DNA from 2 places in the Streptomyces sp. NPDC052043 genome. Region 1 is predicted to be linked to the other one. Evidence: riboswitches for the same ligand, from Rfam matches in the RefSeq annotation. Region 1 holds a riboswitch; the other holds the start of a gene.
The links. A riboswitch is a leader RNA that binds a small molecule or an ion and turns the genes downstream of it on or off. The one in region 1 is predicted to bind glycine.
Positions count from the first base shown of each region.

Region 2: another riboswitch for glycine. It lies ahead of gcvT (glycine cleavage system aminomethyltransferase GcvT); the one in region 1 lies ahead of gcvP (aminomethyl-transferring glycine dehydrogenase).

Region 1 is NZ_JBIUBT010000005.1:8,966-18,697, forward strand. It holds gene ACIHCX_RS14270 (DNA polymerase IV) at 212-1,672, shown strand; gene ACIHCX_RS14275 (PRC-barrel domain-containing protein) at 1,585-1,965, opposite strand; glycine riboswitch at 2,079-2,173, shown strand; gene gcvP (aminomethyl-transferring glycine dehydrogenase) at 2,350-5,235, shown strand; gene ACIHCX_RS14285 (molybdopterin-binding protein) at 5,302-5,721, opposite strand; gene ACIHCX_RS14290 (ABC transporter ATP-binding protein) at 5,784-6,878, opposite strand; gene modB (molybdate ABC transporter permease subunit) at 6,928-7,770, opposite strand; gene modA (molybdate ABC transporter substrate-binding protein) at 7,767-8,591, opposite strand; gene ACIHCX_RS14305 (molybdopterin-dependent oxidoreductase) at 8,789-9,250, shown strand; gene ACIHCX_RS14310 (molybdopterin-binding protein) at 9,261-9,656, opposite strand; gene ACIHCX_RS14315 (amino acid transporter) at 9,722-9,732, opposite strand, start outside.
Region 2 is NZ_JBIUBT010000024.1:28,536-38,267, reverse strand. It holds gene ACIHCX_RS37015 (enhanced serine sensitivity protein SseB C-terminal domain-containing protein) at 333-1,127, opposite strand; gene ACIHCX_RS37010 (enhanced serine sensitivity protein SseB) at 1,326-2,117, opposite strand; glycine riboswitch at 2,331-2,427, shown strand; gene gcvT (glycine cleavage system aminomethyltransferase GcvT) at 2,621-3,748, shown strand; gene gcvH (glycine cleavage system protein GcvH) at 3,859-4,236, shown strand; gene glyA (serine hydroxymethyltransferase) at 4,254-5,516, shown strand; gene ACIHCX_RS36990 (L-serine ammonia-lyase) at 5,617-6,984, shown strand; gene ACIHCX_RS36985 (hypothetical protein) at 7,017-8,111, opposite strand; gene ACIHCX_RS36980 (SPFH domain-containing protein) at 8,131-9,246, opposite strand; gene ACIHCX_RS36975 (GH25 family lysozyme) at 9,460-9,732, shown strand, end outside.

The sequences.
Region 1 (9,732 bases):
CCGTCCTCCGGCCTGTCTGACCCATCTGGCCTGCCGACCCGATTCGGCCCATCTGGCCTGCTCGGCCCGACCCCTCCGGCCCGATCCGGTCCGACCCGGCCCAGTCCGGCCCTCTGGGCCCGTGGACCGGCCTCGGGAGGCCGGGACGGTGCCGCCGGGACCGCGGGTGTTGGCGGTGGCGTTGTCAGTGGGGTGGTGCAGCATCGTAGATGTGAGAACCGCACCCACGATCCTCCACCTCGACATGGATGCCTTCTTCGCCTCCGCGGAGCAGGGCTCCAAGCCGAGCCTGCGCGGGAAGGCCGTGGTCGTGGGCGGGCTGGGACCGCGCGGAGTGGTCGCCACGGCGTCGTACGAGGCGCGTGTGTTCGGCGTCCACTCCGCGATGCCGATGGCCCAGGCGCGGCGGCTGGCGCCGAACGCCGCGTACCTCGTGCCGCGCTTCGCCTTCTACCGCTCCATCAGCGAGCGGGTGATGGGCCTGCTGCGGGCCCTGTCGCCGCTCGTGGAGCCACTGAGCCTGGACGAGGCGTTCGTGGACCTGGAGGCCGGGGGAGCTGCCTGGGACGCGGAATCCGCCCGGCTGGCGGGGACGAGACTGCGCGCCGAGATCCGCGCCGTCACGGGGCTCACGGGGTCCGTGGGGCTCGCCGCCTCCAAGATGCTCGCCAAGATCGGCTCCGAGCAGGCCAAGCCCGACGGGCTGGTGCTCATCGAGCCCGGCACCGAGCGGGCCCTGCTCGGTCCGCTGTCCGTGCGGACCCTGCCGGGCGTGGGCCCGGCCACGGGCGACCATCTGCGGCGGGCCGGGATCCACACCGTCGAGGAGCTCGCCGAGGCCGGTGAGGACGAGCTCGTCCGGCTGCTCGGCAAAGCGCACGGGCACGCGCTGCACGCGATGGCGCTGGCCCACGACGAGCGTCCCGTCGTCGCCGAGCGCGAGACGAAGTCGGTGTCCGTCGAGGACACCTACGACGTGGACATCCACGACCGCGTCCGGGTGGCCCTGGAGGTGCAGCGGCTGGCCGACCGGTGCGTGGGGCGGCTGCGCGGGGCCGGTCTGTCGGGGCGCACCATCGTGCTGAAGGTCCGCCGCTACGACTTCTCCACCCTCACCCGCTCCGAGACCCTGCGCGGGCCCACCGACGACCCCGCGGTGATACGGGAGGCGGCCGCCCGGCTGCTGGACTCCGTGGACACCACCGGCGGCGTACGGCTGCTGGGCGTGGGTGTGTCCGGGCTCGCCGACTACACCCAGGAGGACCTGTTCGCGCAGGCGGCGGGCGCGCAGGGCGTCGGTGCAGAGGTGGCGGGGCCCGCCGAGGAGCGGCCGCGGGAACCCGCCGAGCGGCAGCCGGAACCCACCGAGCGGCGGTGGCCGGCGGGCCATGACGTGCGACATGCGGGGTACGGCCACGGATGGGTGCAGGGCAGCGGCCTCGGCCGCGTCACCGTGCGCTTCGAGACCCCCGGCTCCGCGCCGGGCCGCGTGCGCACCTTCCTCGTGGACGACCCGGACCTGGAACCGGCCGAACCCCTTCCTCTGGTGCCTCTGGATCCTCCGGTTCCTCCAGCGCCTCCGGCTCAGCCCTCGTCCGGACCCGAGCCGGAGCCCGCCAGCTTGCCGAACTGGTGGTCGGGAACAGGGGGTGGGGCCACGTCGAGGCCGTAGTGGTGGTAGAGCTGCAGTTCCTGCTCAGGGGACAGATGTCGGCCCACGCCGAAGTCGGGAGCCTCCTTGATCAGGGAGCGGTCGAAGGGGACGTGCAGGGTGCCCTCGACGAGTTCGCTGGGCTCCAGGGGGACGAAGGCGTCCCGGGAGAACAGGCCGGTGCGTATCGCCGCCCACTCCGGCACGCCGGTCGCGTCGTCGAGGTAGACCTCGTCCACCGTGCCGATCTTGTGCCCGTTGCGGTCGAACGCCTTGCGGCCGATCAGGTTGCGCGGATCGATCTCCGTCTGCACTGTCCCTCCACGTGGTCGCAACTCATCCGTAACCCCTACGAAAGAGCACATTCTGCGAGGCGGCCACTCGAAGGCCCGTGCTGTTGCCCCGCTGGTAGGCTGGCAACGGCTGCTGACCCCGTGCGGGAGAGCCCTCCGGCACCGCCGGGGGCGCCGAAGGAGCAAATCCTCCCCGGAATCTCTCAGGCCCACGTACCGCACGGACGAGGTCACTCTGGAAAGCAGAGCGGGTGTCGACGGCTTCCGCTCTCACCGACGGTGAAAACCGGAAGCCCTCGGGTGGTCCGGTGAAGCTCTCAGGTTGAGATGACAGAGGGGGAGGCCGTCGGGGCACCCGCGCCGTGGTGTCCCTCGAAGGTCGTGTCAGACCAGGAGGCCTCCGCAATGACCGCCCAGCGCATCCCGCTCTCCGAGCTCGAACAGGGCATCCCCTTCGAACAGCGCCACATCGGGCCCGACCAGGAGGCGCGGGCCAAGATGCTCGCCCAGGTCGGCTACGGTTCGCTCGACGAGCTCACCGCCGCCGCGGTACCCGATGTGATCAAGAACGCCGACGCCCTCGACCTGCCCGGCGCCCGCACCGAGGCCGAGGTGCTGGCCGAGCTGCGCTCCCTCGCCGACCGCAACCAGGTCCTCGGCTCGATGATCGGACTCGGCTACTACGGGACGTTCACCCCGCCGGTCATCCTGCGCAACGTCATGGAGAACCCGGCCTGGTACACCGCCTACACCCCCTACCAGCCGGAGATCTCCCAGGGCCGCCTCGAGGCGCTGCTGAACTTCCAGACCGTCGTCGCCGACCTGACCGGTCTGCCGACCTCCGGCGCGTCCCTGCTCGACGAGGGCACCGCCGCGGCCGAGGCCATGGCGCTGTCCCGGCGCATGGGCAAGAACAAGAAGGGCCTGTTCCTGGTCGACGCGGACGCACTGCCGCAGACCGTCGCGGTCATCGAGACCCGTGCCGAGCCGAGCGGCGTCGAGGTCGTCGTCGCCGACCTCAGCGCGGGCATCCCCGCCGAGATCGCCGAGCGCGAGATCAACGGCGTGCTCCTCCAGTACCCGGGTGCCTCCGGCGCCGTGCGCGACCTGAAGCCCGTCATCGACCAGGCGCACGAGCTGGGCGCCCTGGTCACCGTCGCCGCCGACCTGCTCGCGCTCACCCTGCTGAAGTCGCCCGGCGAGCTCGGCGCGGACATCGCCGTCGGCACCACCCAGCGCTTCGGTGTGCCGATGGGCTTCGGCGGCCCGCACGCCGGCTACATGGCCGTGCACGAGAAGTACGCGCGCAGCCTGCCCGGCCGCCTGGTCGGCGTCTCCGTCGACGCCGACGGCAACAGGGCCTACCGCCTCGCCCTGCAGACCCGTGAGCAGCACATCCGCCGCGAGAAGGCGACCAGCAACATCTGCACCGCCCAGGTGCTGCTCGCCGTCATGGCCGGCATGTACGCGGTCTACCACGGCCCCGAGGGCCTCAGGGACATCGCGCGGCGCACCCACCGCTACGCCACGGTCCTCGCCGAGGGGCTGACGGCCGGCGGCTTCGAGGTCGCGCACCGCGCGTACTTCGACACGCTGACCGTCAAGGCGGAGGGACGTGCCGCCGAGGTCGTCGCCGCGGCCCGCGAGGGCGGCGTGAACCTGCGCCTCGTCGACGCCGACCACGTCTCGGTCGCCTGCGACGAGACCACCACCCGCGACCGGCTGCGCACCGTGTGGGCGGCCTTCGGCGTCGGGGGCGACATCGAGGCGCTGGACGCGGCCGCCGAGGACGCGCTGCCCGAGGCGCTGCTGCGCGCCGACGCCTACCTCACCCACCCCGTCTTCCACCAGTACCGGTCCGAGACCGCGATGCTGCGCTATCTGCGGCGGCTGGCCGACCGCGACTACGCGCTCGACCGCGGCATGATCCCGCTGGGCTCGTGCACCATGAAGCTCAACGCGACGACCGAGATGGAGCCGGTCACCTGGCCGGAGTTCGGGCAGCTGCACCCCTTCGTGCCCGCCGAGCAGGCGCAGGGCTACCTCACCCTCATCCGTGAGCTGGAGGAGCGCCTCGCCGAGGTCACCGGCTACGACAAGGTCTCCCTCCAGCCGAACGCCGGTTCCCAGGGCGAGCTGGCCGGCCTGCTCGCCGTGCGCGGCTACCACCGTGCCAACGGCGACGAGCAGCGCACCATCTGCCTCATCCCGTCCTCCGCGCACGGCACCAACGCCGCCAGCGCCGTGATGGCCGGCATGAAGGTCGTCGTGGTCAAGACCGCCGAGGACGGCGAGGTCGACGTCGAGGACCTGCGGGCGAAGATCGAGCAGTACCGCGAGCAGCTGGCCGTGCTGATGATCACCTACCCGTCCACGCACGGCGTGTTCGAGGAGCACGTCGCCGACATCTGCGCGCAGGTCCACGAGGCCGGCGGTCAGGTGTACGTCGACGGGGCCAACCTCAACGCCCTGGTGGGCCTCGCCAAGCCGGGCCACTTCGGCGGCGACGTCTCCCACCTCAACCTGCACAAGACGTTCTGCATCCCGCACGGCGGCGGCGGTCCCGGTGTCGGCCCGGTCGGCGTGCGGGCCCACCTGGCGCCGTACCTGCCCAACCACCCGCTCCAGCCCGACGCGGGCCCGGAGACCGGGGTCGGCCCGATCTCGGCCGCGCCGTGGGGCTCGGCCGGCATCCTGCCGATCTCGTGGGCCTACGTCCGCCTCATGGGCGGCGAGGGCCTCAAGCGGGCCACGCAGGTCGCGGTGCTCAGCGCCAACTACGTCGCCAAGCGGCTCGAGCCGCACTACCCGGTGCTCTACACCGGTCCCGGCGGCCTGGTCGCCCACGAGTGCATCATCGACCTGCGCCCGCTGACCAAGGAGACCGGGGTGAGCGTGGACGACGTGGCCAAGCGGCTGATCGACTACGGCTTCCACGCGCCGACGATGTCGTTCCCGGTGGCCGGCACGCTGATGATCGAGCCGACCGAGTCCGAGGACCTGGCCGAGCTGGACCGGTTCTGCGATGCGATGATCGCGATCCGCGCCGAGATCGAGAAGGTCGGTTCCGGCCAGTGGCCCGCGGACGACAACCCGCTGCACGGCGCCCCGCACACCGCCGCCGCGCTCGGCGGGGAGTGGGAGCACGGCTACACCCGTGAGGAGGCCGTCTTCCCGGCCGGGGTCTCGGCTGCCGACAAGTACTGGCCGCCGGTGCGCCGCATCGACCAGGCCTTCGGCGACCGCAACCTCGTCTGCTCCTGCCCGCCGCTGGACGCGTACGAGGACTGAGCGAGCAAAGGGCTCACGGGGCTCCCGTCCGACCCGGGCGGGGGCCCCGCGGTTCTTCCCGCCGTGTCACACGGTGGCCAGGCAGACCTCGGTCGACTTGATCAGGGCGGTGACGCGCATGCCCTCCGTCAGGCCGAGTTCCGTGGCGGCGTCCCTGGTGATCGCGGCGGTCAGCTCGCCGCCTTCCACACCGACCCGGACGGACGCCATGGCCGCGCCGAGGGCGATCCGGGTGACGGTGCCCGGCAGCCGGTTGCGGATGGACAGGCCCTCGACCGGCCCGGTGGCCAGGGACACCTCCGTCGACTTCACCAGGGCGCGCACGGTGCTGCCCTCGGTCAGACGCAGGTCCTCGACGGCGTCCCGGGTGATCGCGGAGGTGAGCTGTCCGCCGCCGTCCAGGCGCACGTGGACGAGGGCCATCGCCTCGCCGGGGGTGACGGCGGTGACCGTGCCGGGCAACTGGTTGCGCATGCTCAGGCTCATGGACGTGCCTCGCGGTGGGTGGGGGACGTGGTGATCAACCCCACCGTAGGGCGGCCGGTGCCTCAGGCCGGGTAGGCGTGGGTCTGCGTCGCCTTGACGGTCGCCCAGACCACCGCGCCCGGGTGCAGGTCCAGCTCGGCGGCCGCGACCGTGGTCACATCCGCGGTCAGGGCGAGTTCGCCGGTCAGGTCGGCGCGGATCCGGTCGCCGTGGGTCTCCAGACCGGCGACCTCGCAGCGCCACAGGTTGCGCGCGCTGGTGCCCGTGGGGCGGTCCCGGAAGAGCGTGACCGCGCTCGGCGGGAAGGCCACGAAGACCGCCCCCGACAGGACCTCGGTGGTGGTGACGACGGGACCGGCCTCGAGACGGACGGCGTGGCCGTCCGCCTGGCCGCGGTAGAGGTTCAGGCCGACGAGCTGCGCGACGTAGTCGGTGCGCGGACGGCGGGCGATCTCCGCCGGGGTGCCCTCCTGGACGACCCGGCCGTGCTCGACCACGACCAGCCGGTCGGCCAGCACCATCGCGTCCAGCGGGTCATGGGTGACGAGAACGGCGACGGCCTCGAACTCGGCGAGGTGCCGGCGCAGCTGGGCGCGGACCTCCAGACGGGTACGGGCGTCGAGCGCGGCGAGTGGTTCGTCGAGCAGCAGCAGCCGGGGCCCGGTGGCCAGGGCGCGGGCGAGGGCCACGCGCTGGGCCTGCCCGCCGGAGAGGCGGCGGGGCTTGGCGCCGGTGTGGTCGGCCAGCCCCATCCGCTCCAGCCACCGTGCGGCCTGCGTGCGGGCCTCCGCCTTGGTCGCGCCCCGGCAGCGCGGCCCGAACGCCACGTTGTCCAGGGCCGTCAGGTGCGGGAACAGCAGGTAGTCCTGGAAGACCACGCCGACCGGGCGTGCCTCGGGCGGCGTGCGATCCAGCGTGGTGCCGTCCAGGCGCAGGTGTCCGCCGGTGAGCGGGACCAGGCCCGCCAGCGCGCGCAGAGCCGTCGTCTTCCCGGCGCCGTTCGGGCCGAGCAGCGCCACCACGTCGCCGGGGGCGGCGGTGAGCGCCACGTCGAGACGGAACGCGCCGCGGTCGACGACGAGGCGGGCGTCCAGGCCCTCTTTGGGAGTGCCTTCGTCGGCCCGCAGGCCGGCCGGGGTCCGGTCGATGTCGGTCATGAGATGAACGTCCTGGATGCGGGGCGGCTCGGGATCGGTGGCGGATTCATCAGGAGGCCGTCATCCAACGGTCCCGCAGACCCGCCAGTACGGCGATCGACACCGCGAGCAGCACCAGGCTGAGGGCGATCGCCGCCGCCGGGTCGTTCTGGAGGGCCAGGTAGACGGCCAGCGGCATGGTCTGCGTACGGCCGGGGAAGTTGCCGGCGAAGGTGATCGTGGCGCCGAACTCGCCGAGCGCCCGTGCCCAGGCGAGCACGGCGCCCGCGGCGATGCCCGGCGCGATCAGCGGCAGGGTGACCCGGCGGAACGCGGTGAAGCGGGAGGCGCCGAGGGTGGTGGCCGCCTCCTCGAAGCGCGGGTCGGCGGCCCGCAGTGTGCCCTCGACGCTGATCACGAGGAACGGCATGGCCACGAACGCCTCCGCGACCACCACCCCGGCCGTGGTGAACGGCAGCGTGACCCCGAACCAGGAGTCCAGCCACTGCCCGACGACACCGTTGCGCCCCAGGGCCAGCAGCAGGGCCACACCGCCCACGACCGGCGGCAGCACGAGCGGCAGGGTGACCAGCGCCCGGACGAGTCCGCGTCCGGGGAAGTCCGTACGAGCCAGCAGCCAGGCCAGCGGGACGCCGAGCACCAGGCTCACGGCGGTGGCGGCGGTGGCGCTGACCAGGGACAACTGGAGGGCCTGCCACACCTCGGCGCTGGTCAGCTGGTCCGGCAGGCTGCGCCAGGGGGCCCTGATCAGCAGGGCGAGCAGCGGCAGCAGCAGAAAGGCCAGACCGACCAGGGCGGGGACCAGCAGGGGCAGCGGCGCGCCGCCGAGGGCGCGGCCGCGCCGCGATCCGCTCCTCGGGGTCGCGGCGCGGGCCTCGTCGGTCCTCGTCACGGCTTCAGGAACCCGGCCCCGGTCAGGACCTTCTGGCCCTCGGTCGAGGTCACCAGCTCGATGAACGCCTTGGCCGCGGTGGCGTTGGGCGCGTTCTTGAGGAGGGCGATCGGGTAGTCGTTGACGGCCTCGGCCGACTCGGGGAACTCCACGCCCTGGACCCGGCCGGCGGCGGACTTCACGTCGGTCTTGTAGACGAGGGCCGCGTCGGCCTCCTTCAGCTCGACCTTGGTCAGGGCGCTCTTGACGTCCTGCTCGTAGGAGACCGGGGTCAGCTCGAGGTGGCTCGCGGCCAGCACCTTCTGGGCGGCGGCGCCGCACGGCACGGACTTGTCGCACAGCACGACCTTCAGGCCGGACCGGGTGAGGTCCTTCAGCGAGGAGACCTTGTGCGGGTTGCCCGGAGCGGTCGCGATCTCGAGCTGGTTGCGGACGAAGGTGACCGGTGTGCCGGCCGCGTCCTTCTTGTCGGTGACGATCGCCATGGTCGTGGTGCTGGCGGCGGCGAACACGTCGGCGGGGGCACCGGAGGTGATGCTCGCGGCGAGGCTGTCGCTGCCGCCGAAGTTGAAGGTGACCTTGGTGCCCGGGTGCTGCTGCTCGAACTCCTTGCCGAGGGTGGTGAAGCTCTCCTTCAGCGAGGCGGCGGCGAAGACGGTCACGGTGCCGGACACCTTCGGCGCGGCGGCCTCCGACGTGCCGGACCCGGCCGAGGACGAGTCGTCGGAGGACGAGGAGGAGCAGGCGCTGAGAGCCAGCAGCGCCGCGGCCCCCGCAACTCCCGACTTCAGCATCCTGGTCCGCCGCGTGGAACGGGTCATCACGGTTCTACTCCTCTGGCTCTGCACGGAAGAAGCGGTCGCGCCCTGCCACGACCGCTCAACGGTCGTGCCGCGATCATACTGCCGCAATTGCCAGGTGTAAGGCCCCTGTTGTATTGCATGAGCTGGCCATGCGTGAAGGATGGCTTGCATGTGCGTTTGTACGGTGTGGAGGGTCGGGTACGGACTCTCAGGAGGTGGTGCCCGTGACGCTCGCGGAGCTCGACCTGACCGGCGACCTCGCCCGCCCGGCCCGGCTGACCGTGCGGGATCTGCTCGGGTGGCCGCAGCACCGGGTGGGGGTCGCCTTCGACTGCGCCACCAGCGGCGCGCGGCACCACCGGTTCAGCGGACCGCGCCTGTACGACGTGCTGTCCGCGGCGGGGCCCGATTTCGACCCGGCCCGGCGCAAGGACCGGCTGCGGTTCCTGATCGCGGTCACGGCCGCCGACGGGCACCACGCGCTGCTGTCGTGGGCCGAGATCGACCCCGACTTCGCCGACGCTCCGGTCCTGCTCGCGGTGACCATCGACGACACCCGGCTGGACGGCGCCGGCCCTCAGCTGGTCCTGCCGCAGGACCGCTGCGGCGCGCGGTACGTCAGCGGCGTCCGGGCGATACGCGTGGACGGCGGCTATCGCGCGCGGGCCCGGGTGTGAGGCGGTTTCGCTACGTGCGGTCGATGTGGACGTTCGTCGACTTCACGCGGGCGGTGGCCTCCATGCCGACCTCCAGGCCCAGTTCCTCCACGGCCTCCCGGGTCAGCAGCGAGACGAGGCGGTGCGGTCCGGCCTGGATCTCGACCTGCGCGGCGACGTCGCCGAGTTTGACGGCGGTCACGATGCCCGCGAAGGCGTTGCGGACCGACGTGTACGAGGGGCCGTCCTCGCCGCCTCCGGTCCGGGCCAGCTCGACCGAGAACGCGGCGAGGTCCCGGCCGTCGATGAGCCGGCGTCCGCTGTCGTCGCGGTGGGTGGCCACCCGGCCCGCGTCCGCCCAGCGGCGTGCGGTGTCCGGGCTGACGCCGAGCAGCCGGGCCGCCTGTCCGATCGTGTAGGACTGCATGCCGGTCACGATAAGGCCGCGTGCGGTGCGGGGCGGCCCTGGGGTGGGGCGTTCGCGGGCGCGGCTCAGCCGGTGT
Region 2 (9,732 bases), on a different contig from region 1:
CCAGCAGCGGACGGTCAACTCCTCAAACGCAAAGGCAACTTGACCAGCCGACCGGCGCATGACGCACATCACGCCCGGCCCGTGGTTTTGCCCCCTCGGGACAAAGAAGCGCCCTTTCGTCCGCCCTACCGGATCGACCAATCGACGCAATCACGCAAAGAGGAATTCCCGTCACTCACCGCACACCCGCTTTTCGCTTCCCGCCGGTCCAGGAGCCGGGCCGGCACTCCGACGCCGAATCGACCCGACGCGATTTCCACGCGCCTTCGGCGAAACACCGCGGGGCCGCCTCCCCTGGGGGAGGCGGCCCCGGTCACGTCGGTCGGCCCGGCTCAGTAGCCGCCGTGGACCGGCGGGTAGCCGTAGCCGGCCACCGGGGCCTGCGCGGGGGCCACGTGGCTCTCCCGGTCGTAGAACGGGCGGGAGTTGGCGCGCAGCCACATGGCGACCGGGTCGTACTCGTCGGACATCGCGACCGTCGACACCGGCAGACCGTCGGGGACGGCTCCGATGGACTGCTGCATCATCACGCGCACCGAGTCGACGGCCGGCGGCGAGGTGTCGTACACGTCGAGGCCGATGGCGAGGTACGGCACTCCGAGCGCGGGCTGCACCCAGGCGTGGCGCAGCGAGCGCAGGGCCGGGGTGCGGTGGGCGTTCTGGGTGAGCAGGGCGTAGAACCGCGAGGCCTCGACGGTGGGTTCGGACAGCCGCAGCGGGCCCGCGGGCTGGCGGTCGAGACCGGTGGCGATGCGGCGCAGATCCAACCACGGGACGCCGACGCCGCCGCCCGGGGCGTGCGGGTTCAGCCAGAGGCCGTAGTGATCGGGGTAGAGGGTGCGGGCCACGTCGAGGCCGTCCACGACCTCGTACGAACGGTTCCAGCCGCTGGCGGACAGCTCCTGGGCGGAGGTCACGCAGGGCGCGTAGCCGTGGCCGTCGACCTCCATGTGGCCGTACTGCGCGTCGGAGGAACCCGCCTGGCCGTGCCACAGCAGCATCCATACCTGGCCGGAGGACGGGGTCGCCAGCACACGCAGCAGCGCCTCGTAGGCGTCGTAACGCCCGGGCGTCACCTGGCGCAGCGTCTGCTCGACCTGCCCGGCCGTGGTGCCGCTGGCGCTCACTTGTACCGCCCCTCCATACAACCGACGTTTCGACCGAGCCGTGGGTCCGGGTCCTGTCGTCACCTTCGCGTCGCCCGCCCGGCGGGCAGGCGGGAAGGTGACGGCAGCCCTAGCTTAAGCCGCCGTCCGGCGGCCGGGGACTCGCCGTACGCCGCCGACTGCGGATCGTGTGCGCCCGCCCGGCGTCCCCGGTCGGACTCAGTGGGCGTGCTGGTAGAACGGGCGGACGTGCTCCCTCATCCAGTCCGCCACGGGATCCTGGGCCACGTCCAGGAGGACCAGGTTGACCGGCCACCCGGCCGGGGTCTTCGCCAGGGCCCGGCCCAGGGCGTCCAGGGGGCGGGCCTGCGGGTCGCCGTCCCACTGGGACAGTTCGACGCCGATGAACATCACCGGGTCGTCCGTCTCGACGGCGGCCAGGCAGCGGCGGGCGGTGCTGACCACGCCGGTCTCGGCGAACTCGGCGCAGGCGGCGGCGAGGAAGTCCACCGGGTCGTCCTGCCAGTCCGGTTCGAAGAGGCGGACGCGGCCGCCGCCGGAGGCACCGTCCAGGTGGGCGCGCCCGGCCCGGCACAGTTCGGCCACGGCGGCCGGCGGCAGCGGGACGCCGACCACGCCGTCCGGGTTGAGCGCGATGCCGGCCTGCGGGGGCAGTCCGCGCGCGAACTCGACGGCGGGCGCGACGGTGTACGCCATGTGGGCGCCCGCGACCTGGCGGAACTGCTCCTCGGAGCTGAAGACGGGCACGTACGCCTGACCGTCGATCTCCACCGTGGGCAGGTCGAGCGGCCCGCTCTGCGGACCGCCGCCGTTGGGCAGGGGAACCCAGACGAGGCTGCGGCCGAGCACCTCAAGGATCCGGCCACCGGCGGACGGGACACCGAGGGAGGCGGACAGCACCTCCTCCAGCTCGTTGCCGGGCCATCCGCTGTGCGGGTGGGAGTGCGTCTGTGCCGGAAAGTCCGCGGAGAAGTCCGTCGGGAAGTCCATCTGCTACCGCCTGCTGTGAACACTGCTGTGGCCGAAAGGCTATCGGGTACCGGCCCGAACCTCACGAGAAATCCCGGGCCCGCGATCACGGCTGCCCCGGCGAGCGCCCCCGCGGCCCCGTGCACGTCCTGCCACGGCACGGTCACGGATGCCGCCCTGCCGCGAAGCGGGCCGGGCGTGCAATGATGTCCGCGCAACTGCATATCGGCCGTTTGAATCCGCGCGGGAGAGTCCCCAGCCGTCTCACCGGGGCGCCGAAGGAGCAAGTACCTCCCTTGAATCTCTCAGGCACCGTTACCGCGCGGGCGAGGCACATCTGAAAAGCGGGTCGCTGGGCGCAGCGGCTCCACCCAAGGTGCAAGCCGTGCACCGTCCGTCCGACGGCGGTCATGGCGAACCTCTCAGGTTCCGATGACAGATGGGGAGGACATGGATCCGTCCTTGCCCTCCCCCACGCCCGGTTTCGTTCGCGCGGGGGACCCCATCGCCTTGGAGACCGCCCGATGAGCAGTACCCCACCCGACCGACTCCGCCGCACCGCGCTCGACGCGCTGCACCGCTCGCTCGGCGCGACGATGACCGACTTCGCCGGCTGGGACATGCCCCTGCGCTACGGCTCCGAGCGCGACGAGCACATCGCCGTGCGGACGAAGGCCGGCCTGTTCGACCTGTCCCACATGGGCGAGATCACCGTCACCGGCCCGCAGGCCGTCGCCCTGCTGAACCACGCCCTGGTCGGCAACATCGCCACCGTCGGCCTCGGCCGCGCCCGCTACACCATGATCTGCCGGGCCGACGGCGGCATCCTGGACGACCTGATCGTCTACCGGCTGGGCGAGACCGAGTACCTGGTCGTCGCCAACGCCTCCAACGCCCAGGTGGTGCTCGACGCGCTGACCGAGCGGGCGGCGGGCTTCGACGCCGAGGTGCGCGACGACCGGGACGCCTACGCGCTGCTCGCCGTGCAGGGCCCCGAGTCCGCCGGCATCCTGAAGTCCCTGACCGACGCCGACCTGGACGGCCTGAAGTACTACGCCGGTCTCCCCGGCACGGTCGCGGGCGTCCCCGCGCTGATCGCGCGCACCGGCTACACCGGTGAGGACGGCTTCGAGCTGTTCGTGGCCCCCGGCGACGCGGAGAAGGTGTGGCAGGCGCTGACCGAGGCGGGCGCGGACGCCGGCCTGGTCCCGTGCGGGCTGTCCTGCCGGGACACGCTGCGCCTGGAGGCGGGCATGCCGCTGTACGGGCACGAGCTGTCGACCTCGCTGACCCCGTTCGACGCGGGCCTCGGCCGGGTGGTCAAGTTCGAGAAGGAGGGCGACTTCGTCGGCCGTGAGGCCCTGCTGGCCGCCGCCGAGCGCGCCGCCGCCGAGCCGCCCCGGGTGCTCGTCGGCCTGGTCGCCGAGGGCCGCCGGGTCCCGCGCGCCGGGTACGCGGTCGTCGCGGGCGGCGAGGTGATCGGCGAGGTCACCTCCGGCGCCCCCTCCCCCACCCTGGGCAAGCCGATCGCCATGGCGTACGTCGACGCCGCGCACGCCGCCGAGGGCACGCCCGGTGTGGGCGTGGACATCCGGGGCAAGCACGAGCCGTACGAGGTCGTGGCGCTGCCCTTCTACAAGCGCCAGAAGTGACACCGTCGTAGCCGCCACGGAGGCGACGTGAGACACGTCACCCCTGGTCGCGCACACCTTTCGCGCTCCCCATTCATCACCATTGACCCGCGTACAGGAGAATTCAGGCCATGAACAACCCTCAGCATCTGCGCTACAGCAAGGAGCACGAGTGGCTGTCGCCCGTCGAGGACGGCGTGGCGACGGTCGGCATCACCGAGTTCGCGGCCAACGCGCTCGGCGATGTCGTCTACGCCCAGCTCCCGGAGGTCGGCGACACGGTGGCCGCAGGCGAGACCTGCGGTGAGCTGGAGTCGACCAAGTCGGTGTCCGACCTGTACTCCCCCGTCAGCGGTGAGGTCACCGAGACCAACGAGGACGTGGTGAACGACCCGTCGCTGGTGAACTCCGCGCCCTTCGAGGGCGGCTGGCTGTTCAAGGTGCGCCTGGCCGAGGAGCCCGCCGACCTGCTCTCCGCCGACGAGTACGCCGCCGAGACGGCCGGCTGAGAATCGGACACACGCACATGACTGTTCTCAACACTCCCCTGCACGAGCTCGACCCGGACGTGGCCGCCGCGGTCGACGCCGAGCTGCACCGCCAGCAGTCCACGCTCGAGATGATCGCCTCGGAGAACTTCGCCCCGGTCGCGGTCATGGAGGCGCAGGGCTCGGTCCTCACCAACAAGTACGCCGAGGGCTACCCCGGCCGCCGCTACTACGGTGGCTGCGAGCACGTCGACGTGGTCGAGCAGATCGCCATCGACCGCATCAAGGAGCTGTTCGGCGCCGAGCACGCCAACGTGCAGCCGCACTCCGGCGCGCAGGCGAACGCGGCCGCGATGTTCGCGCTGCTCAAGCCCGGCGACACGATCATGGGTCTGAACCTCGCCCACGGCGGGCACCTGACCCACGGCATGAAGATCAACTTCTCCGGCAAGCTCTACGACGTCGTCGCCTACCACGTGGGCGAGGACGGCCAGGTCGACATGGCCGAGGTGGAGCGCCTGGCGAAGGAGTCCAAGCCGAAGCTGATCGTGGCCGGCTGGTCCGCCTACCCGCGCCAGCTGGACTTCGCCGCGTTCCGCCGGATCGCGGACGAGGTCGGCGCGTACCTCATGGTCGACATGGCGCACTTCGCCGGCCTGGTGGCCGCGGGCCTGCACCCCAACCCGGTGCCGCACGCCCACGTGGTCACCACCACCACCCACAAGACGCTGGGCGGCCCGCGCGGCGGTGTCATCCTGTCCACCGCCGAGCTGGCCAAGAAGATCAACTCCGCGGTGTTCCCCGGTCAGCAGGGCGGCCCGCTGGAGCACGTGATCGCCGCCAAGGCGGTGTCCTTCAAGGTCGCCGCGAGTGAGGAGTTCCGCGAGCGCCAGCGCCGTACCCTGGAGGGCGCCCGCATCCTGGCCGAGCGCCTGGTCCAGGACGACGTCCGGGCGGTCGGCGTGGACGTCCTGACCGGCGGCACGGACGTGCACCTGGTCCTGGTCGACCTGCGCGACTCCGAGCTGGACGGTCAGCAGGCCGAGGACCGCCTGCACGAGATCGGGATCACCGTCAACCGCAACGCGATCCCGAACGACCCGCGCCCGCCGATGGTCACCTCCGGCCTCAGGATCGGCACGCCGGCCCTGGCCACCCGCGGTTTCACGACCGAGGACTTCACCGAGGTCGCGGACGTGATCGCCGAGGCGCTGAAGCCGTCGTACGACGCCGACGCCCTCAAGGCCCGGGTGCGCGCCCTGGCCGACAAGCACCCGCTGTACCCGGGGCTGAACAAGTAGGTCCCGTCCCCAGGAGTGCCGCGTACGGCCGGAGACCCCGGTCCGTGCGCGGCGCCCCGCCCCTGGCACCCCCAGCACCACCCCGTCTTGAGGAGTCTCCGTGGCCATCTCGGTCTTCGACCTGTTCTCGATCGGCATAGGCCCGTCGAGCTCCCACACGGTCGGCCCGATGCGGGCGGCCCGCATGTTCGCCCGCCGGCTGCGCAACGAGGGCCTGCTGGAGCGGGCCGCGTCGGTCCGCGCCGAGCTGTACGGCTCCCTCGGGGCGACGGGCCACGGCCACGGCACGCCGAAGGCGGTGCTGCTCGGTCTCGAGGGCGCCTCGCCGCGCACGGTGGACGTGGAGACGGCCGACGAGCGGGTGGAGACGATCAGGACCTCCGGCCGGCTGAGCCTGCTCGGCGAGCACGAGATCGCGTTCTCCTACGACGACGACCTGGTCCTGCACCGCCGCAAGGCGCTCCCCTACCACGCCAACGGCATGACCCTGTGGGCCTACGACGCCTCCGGGGCCGAGCTGCTGGCCAAGACGTACTACTCGGTCGGCGGCGGCTTCGTCGTGGACGAGGAGGCGGTGGGCGCGGACCGCATCAAGCTGGACGACACGGTGCTGAAGTACCCGTTCCGCTCGGGCGACGAGCTGCTGCGCCTGACGCAGGAGACCGGCCTGTCGATCTCGTCCCTGATGCTGGAGAACGAGCGGGCCTGGCGCACCGAGGAGGAGATCCGCGAGGGCCTGCTGGAGATCTGGCGGGTGATGCAGGCGTGCGTGGGGCGCGGCCTGAACCGCGAGGGCATCCTGCCGGGCGGCCTGAAGGTGCGCCGCCGCGCGGCCGTCACCGCCCGCCAGCTGCGCGCCGAGGGCGACGCGGCGGCCCGCGCGATGGAGTGGATCACCCTCTACGCGATGGCGGTGAACGAGGAGAACGCGGCCGGCGGCCGGGTGGTCACCGCCCCGACCAACGGCGCGGCCGGCATCATCCCGGCGGTCCTGCACTACTACATCAACTTCATCCCCGGCGCGGACGAGGACGGCGTGGTCCGCTTCCTGCTCGCCGCCGGCGCGATCGGCATGCTCTTCAAGGAGAACGCCTCCATCTCCGGCGCCGAGGTCGGCTGCCAGGGCGAGGTCGGCTCGGCCTGCTCAATGGCGGCGGGCGCCCTGGCCGAGGTCCTGGGCGGCACGCCCGAGCAGGTCGAGAACGCGGCCGAGATCGGCATGGAGCACAACCTCGGCCTCACCTGCGACCCCGTGGGCGGCCTGGTCCAGATCCCCTGCATCGAGCGCAACGGCATGGCCGCGGTCAAGGCGGTCACCGCCGCCCGCATGGCCATGCGCGGCGACGGCTCCCACAAGGTCTCCCTCGACAAGGTCATCAAGACCATGAAGGAGACCGGCGCGGACATGTCGGTGAAGTACAAGGAGACGGCCCGGGGCGGCCTGGCGGTGAACATCATCGAGTGCTGAGGAGGTGCGGCCCGGGCCCACCGCGCGGGCCGCTACCTTCTGACGCTCAGCCAGACGATCAGTGCGATCACCGCGAGCGCCGCGAGCGAGGCGGCGACGATCTTGCCGGCGCTGTACGGGCGCTCGCCGACCACCTCGCCGGTGCGGGCGTTCACCGTCACCTGCCAGGTCCGCCCGGCGTGCAGGTAGGTCAGGAACCACACCGGGAGCAGCATCAGCTTGAAGGTGACGTCGGAGTAGTGGGTGTCGACCGACTCGACCCGCTGCTCGTCGCCCCCGATGTCGCTGCGGCAGTCGCCCTCGATGACCTCGGCCATCCGCTGCTTGGCCGTCGCCAGGCCGTCCTCGGGCTCGATGTCGTAGCGCACCGTCTGGAAGCCCGCCAGGTACTCCTCCTGGTAGGGCCTGGCCTCCTCCAGCGGCCAGGGCGTGAGCTTGTCGAGCTGCTTGGCGGTGACATGGCTGGTGCCGGGCACCAGCACATCGTCGAAGTCCCGGGAGACCGTCCCCGAGGCCGGGTACCAGCGGGTGTGCCGGACCTGCTCGGTCACGGTGCGGGTCTGGCCGTTCTCGGTGACGGTGCGCGTCACGGTCTCGTAGTAGTACACGCCGCGCCGGCCCCGGTAGTCGGAGACGGTGGCCGCGTCGTACGTCCAGTGCGGCAGGTAGCTGCCCTTGAAGGACTCCGCCTCGGTGACCTTCTTCAGGTCCTTCGGGGCGAACCAGCGGGAGGACGTCCAGGTGCGCAGCGCCTCCCGGGCCGCGTCGCGGTCCAGGCCGAACGGGACGACGGCCTCGGGCACGACCCGCTCGGTGGCGCCCGCGTCGGCCACCAGGGGCGTGGCGCAGAACTGGCAGCGCACGGACAGCGAGTCGCTCTCGGTGCGGGCCCCGCACCCCGGGCAGACGAAGGCGTTCACGGAGCCGGGTCCGGCCAGTGGCTTGGCGGGGAGGGCCGCCAGCTCCTGGATCGGGTGCTCCCGCACCGCACGCGGGACGGGCACGATGGCCTGCTGGTGCCCGCAGTAGGGGCAGCGCAGCGCGTCGGTCCCCGGGGCGTACTCCACGGTGGCACCGCAGGCCTCGCACGGGTACGAGCGGGCGGCGGTGGCCTGGTCCTCGGTCATGGTCGTCGTCCCCGCCCGCTCAGGCCTGGGGCGGCAGCGGCGGCGGGACGCTGCCGAAGAGCCGTTCGACCTCAGGGACCTGCTCGGCGGGGAGCCAGCCGGCCATGCCGTTCTGCCAGACCAGGGTGGTCCGGGTGAGGGTGCCCGCGCTGATCAGGCCGGTCAGCGCGGCGGTGTCGTACGGGCCCTGCTGGGCGCCGCCGACGCCGACGAACCACTGCTGCTGGGGCAGCGGCGGCGGGGTGGCCGGGGCGGCGCCGGGAGCGGGTGCCGGGGCGGCGGGGGGCTGCTGCGGGGTGAGGCCCTCCGCCATGCGGCGGCCCAGGGCCATGCCGACGCCCAGTCCCACGCCCTCGCCGGCGGCGCCGGGGTTGCGCGCGGCGTCGCCGATCGCGTCGGCCGCCTGGAGCTGGGTGTACTGGTCGAGGTTGCCCACGATCCCCATCCGGGAGCGGGCGTCGACGGCGGCCTCGACCTCGGGCGGCAGCGAGATGTTCTCGATGATGAACTTCGGCACGGCGATGCCGACCGGGGCCAGTTCCTCGGTGAGGGCGCCCGCCAGCCTGGTACCGAGCCCGTCCTGCCGTGTGGCCAGGTCCAGCATCGGCACGCCTGCCGTGGCCAGGGCGGTGGCCAGCCGGCCGACGATCAGCTGCCGCAGGTACTCCTGCACCTCCTCGGTGCGGAACTGCGGGTCCGTGCCGGCCAGCTCGCGCAGCAGCGCGGCGGCGTCCACGACGCGGGCGGTGAAGGCGCCGAAGGCCCGCAGCCGGACCATGCCGAACTCGGGGTCCCGGACGATGACCGGGTTCTGGGTGCCCCACTTGAGGTCGGTGAACTGGCGGGTGGTGACGAAGTAGACCTCGGCCTTGAAGGGCGAGTGGAAGCCGTACTTCCAGCCCTTCAGGGTGGACAGCACCGGCAGGTTCTGCGTCTCGAGGGTGTAGGTGCCGGGCGTGAAGACGTCGGCGATCTGCCCCTCGTTGACGAAGACCGCCGTCTGCGACTCGCGGACGACGAGCTGGGCGCCCATCTTGATCTCGTTCTCGTAGCGCGGGAAGCGCCAGACGATGGTGTCCCGGCTGTCGTCGGTCCACTCGATGATGTCGATGAACTCACCACGTATACGGTCCATCAGTCCCATGGTCCGCCCCCGTTTCCTCTGCATGCGGCGTGCTTCGCGACCGCACGATAGCAATCGCCGCTGACCTGCGCGGAGGTGGCCGCCGTAGCGGGTTCGGTGGTCACCCGGAGCTGATGTTCGAACGCCCTGCGGGGATCGTCCGTATCAGGACGGGGCAGAACCCAACCGACGACTCCTCCCCCACAGCACCTTCAGGGAGTGCGCATGCTGCACGGCATCGACGTGAGCGCCTACCAGTCCTCCACCTACGGCACGAGCGGCCTCTCCTTCGTCTTCATCAAGGCGACGGAGGGCCGTTCGTACGTCAACTCCAAGCTCAGCGCCCAGACCAAGCACGGCCGCGACGCCGGTCTCGTGGTCGGCTTCTACCACTTCCTGTGGCCGGGCGACATCACCGCGCAGGCGGAGTACTTCGTCGCGCACGCCCCCGAGAAGGCGGGCGACGTCCTCGCCGTCGACTGGGAGACGACGGGTGGG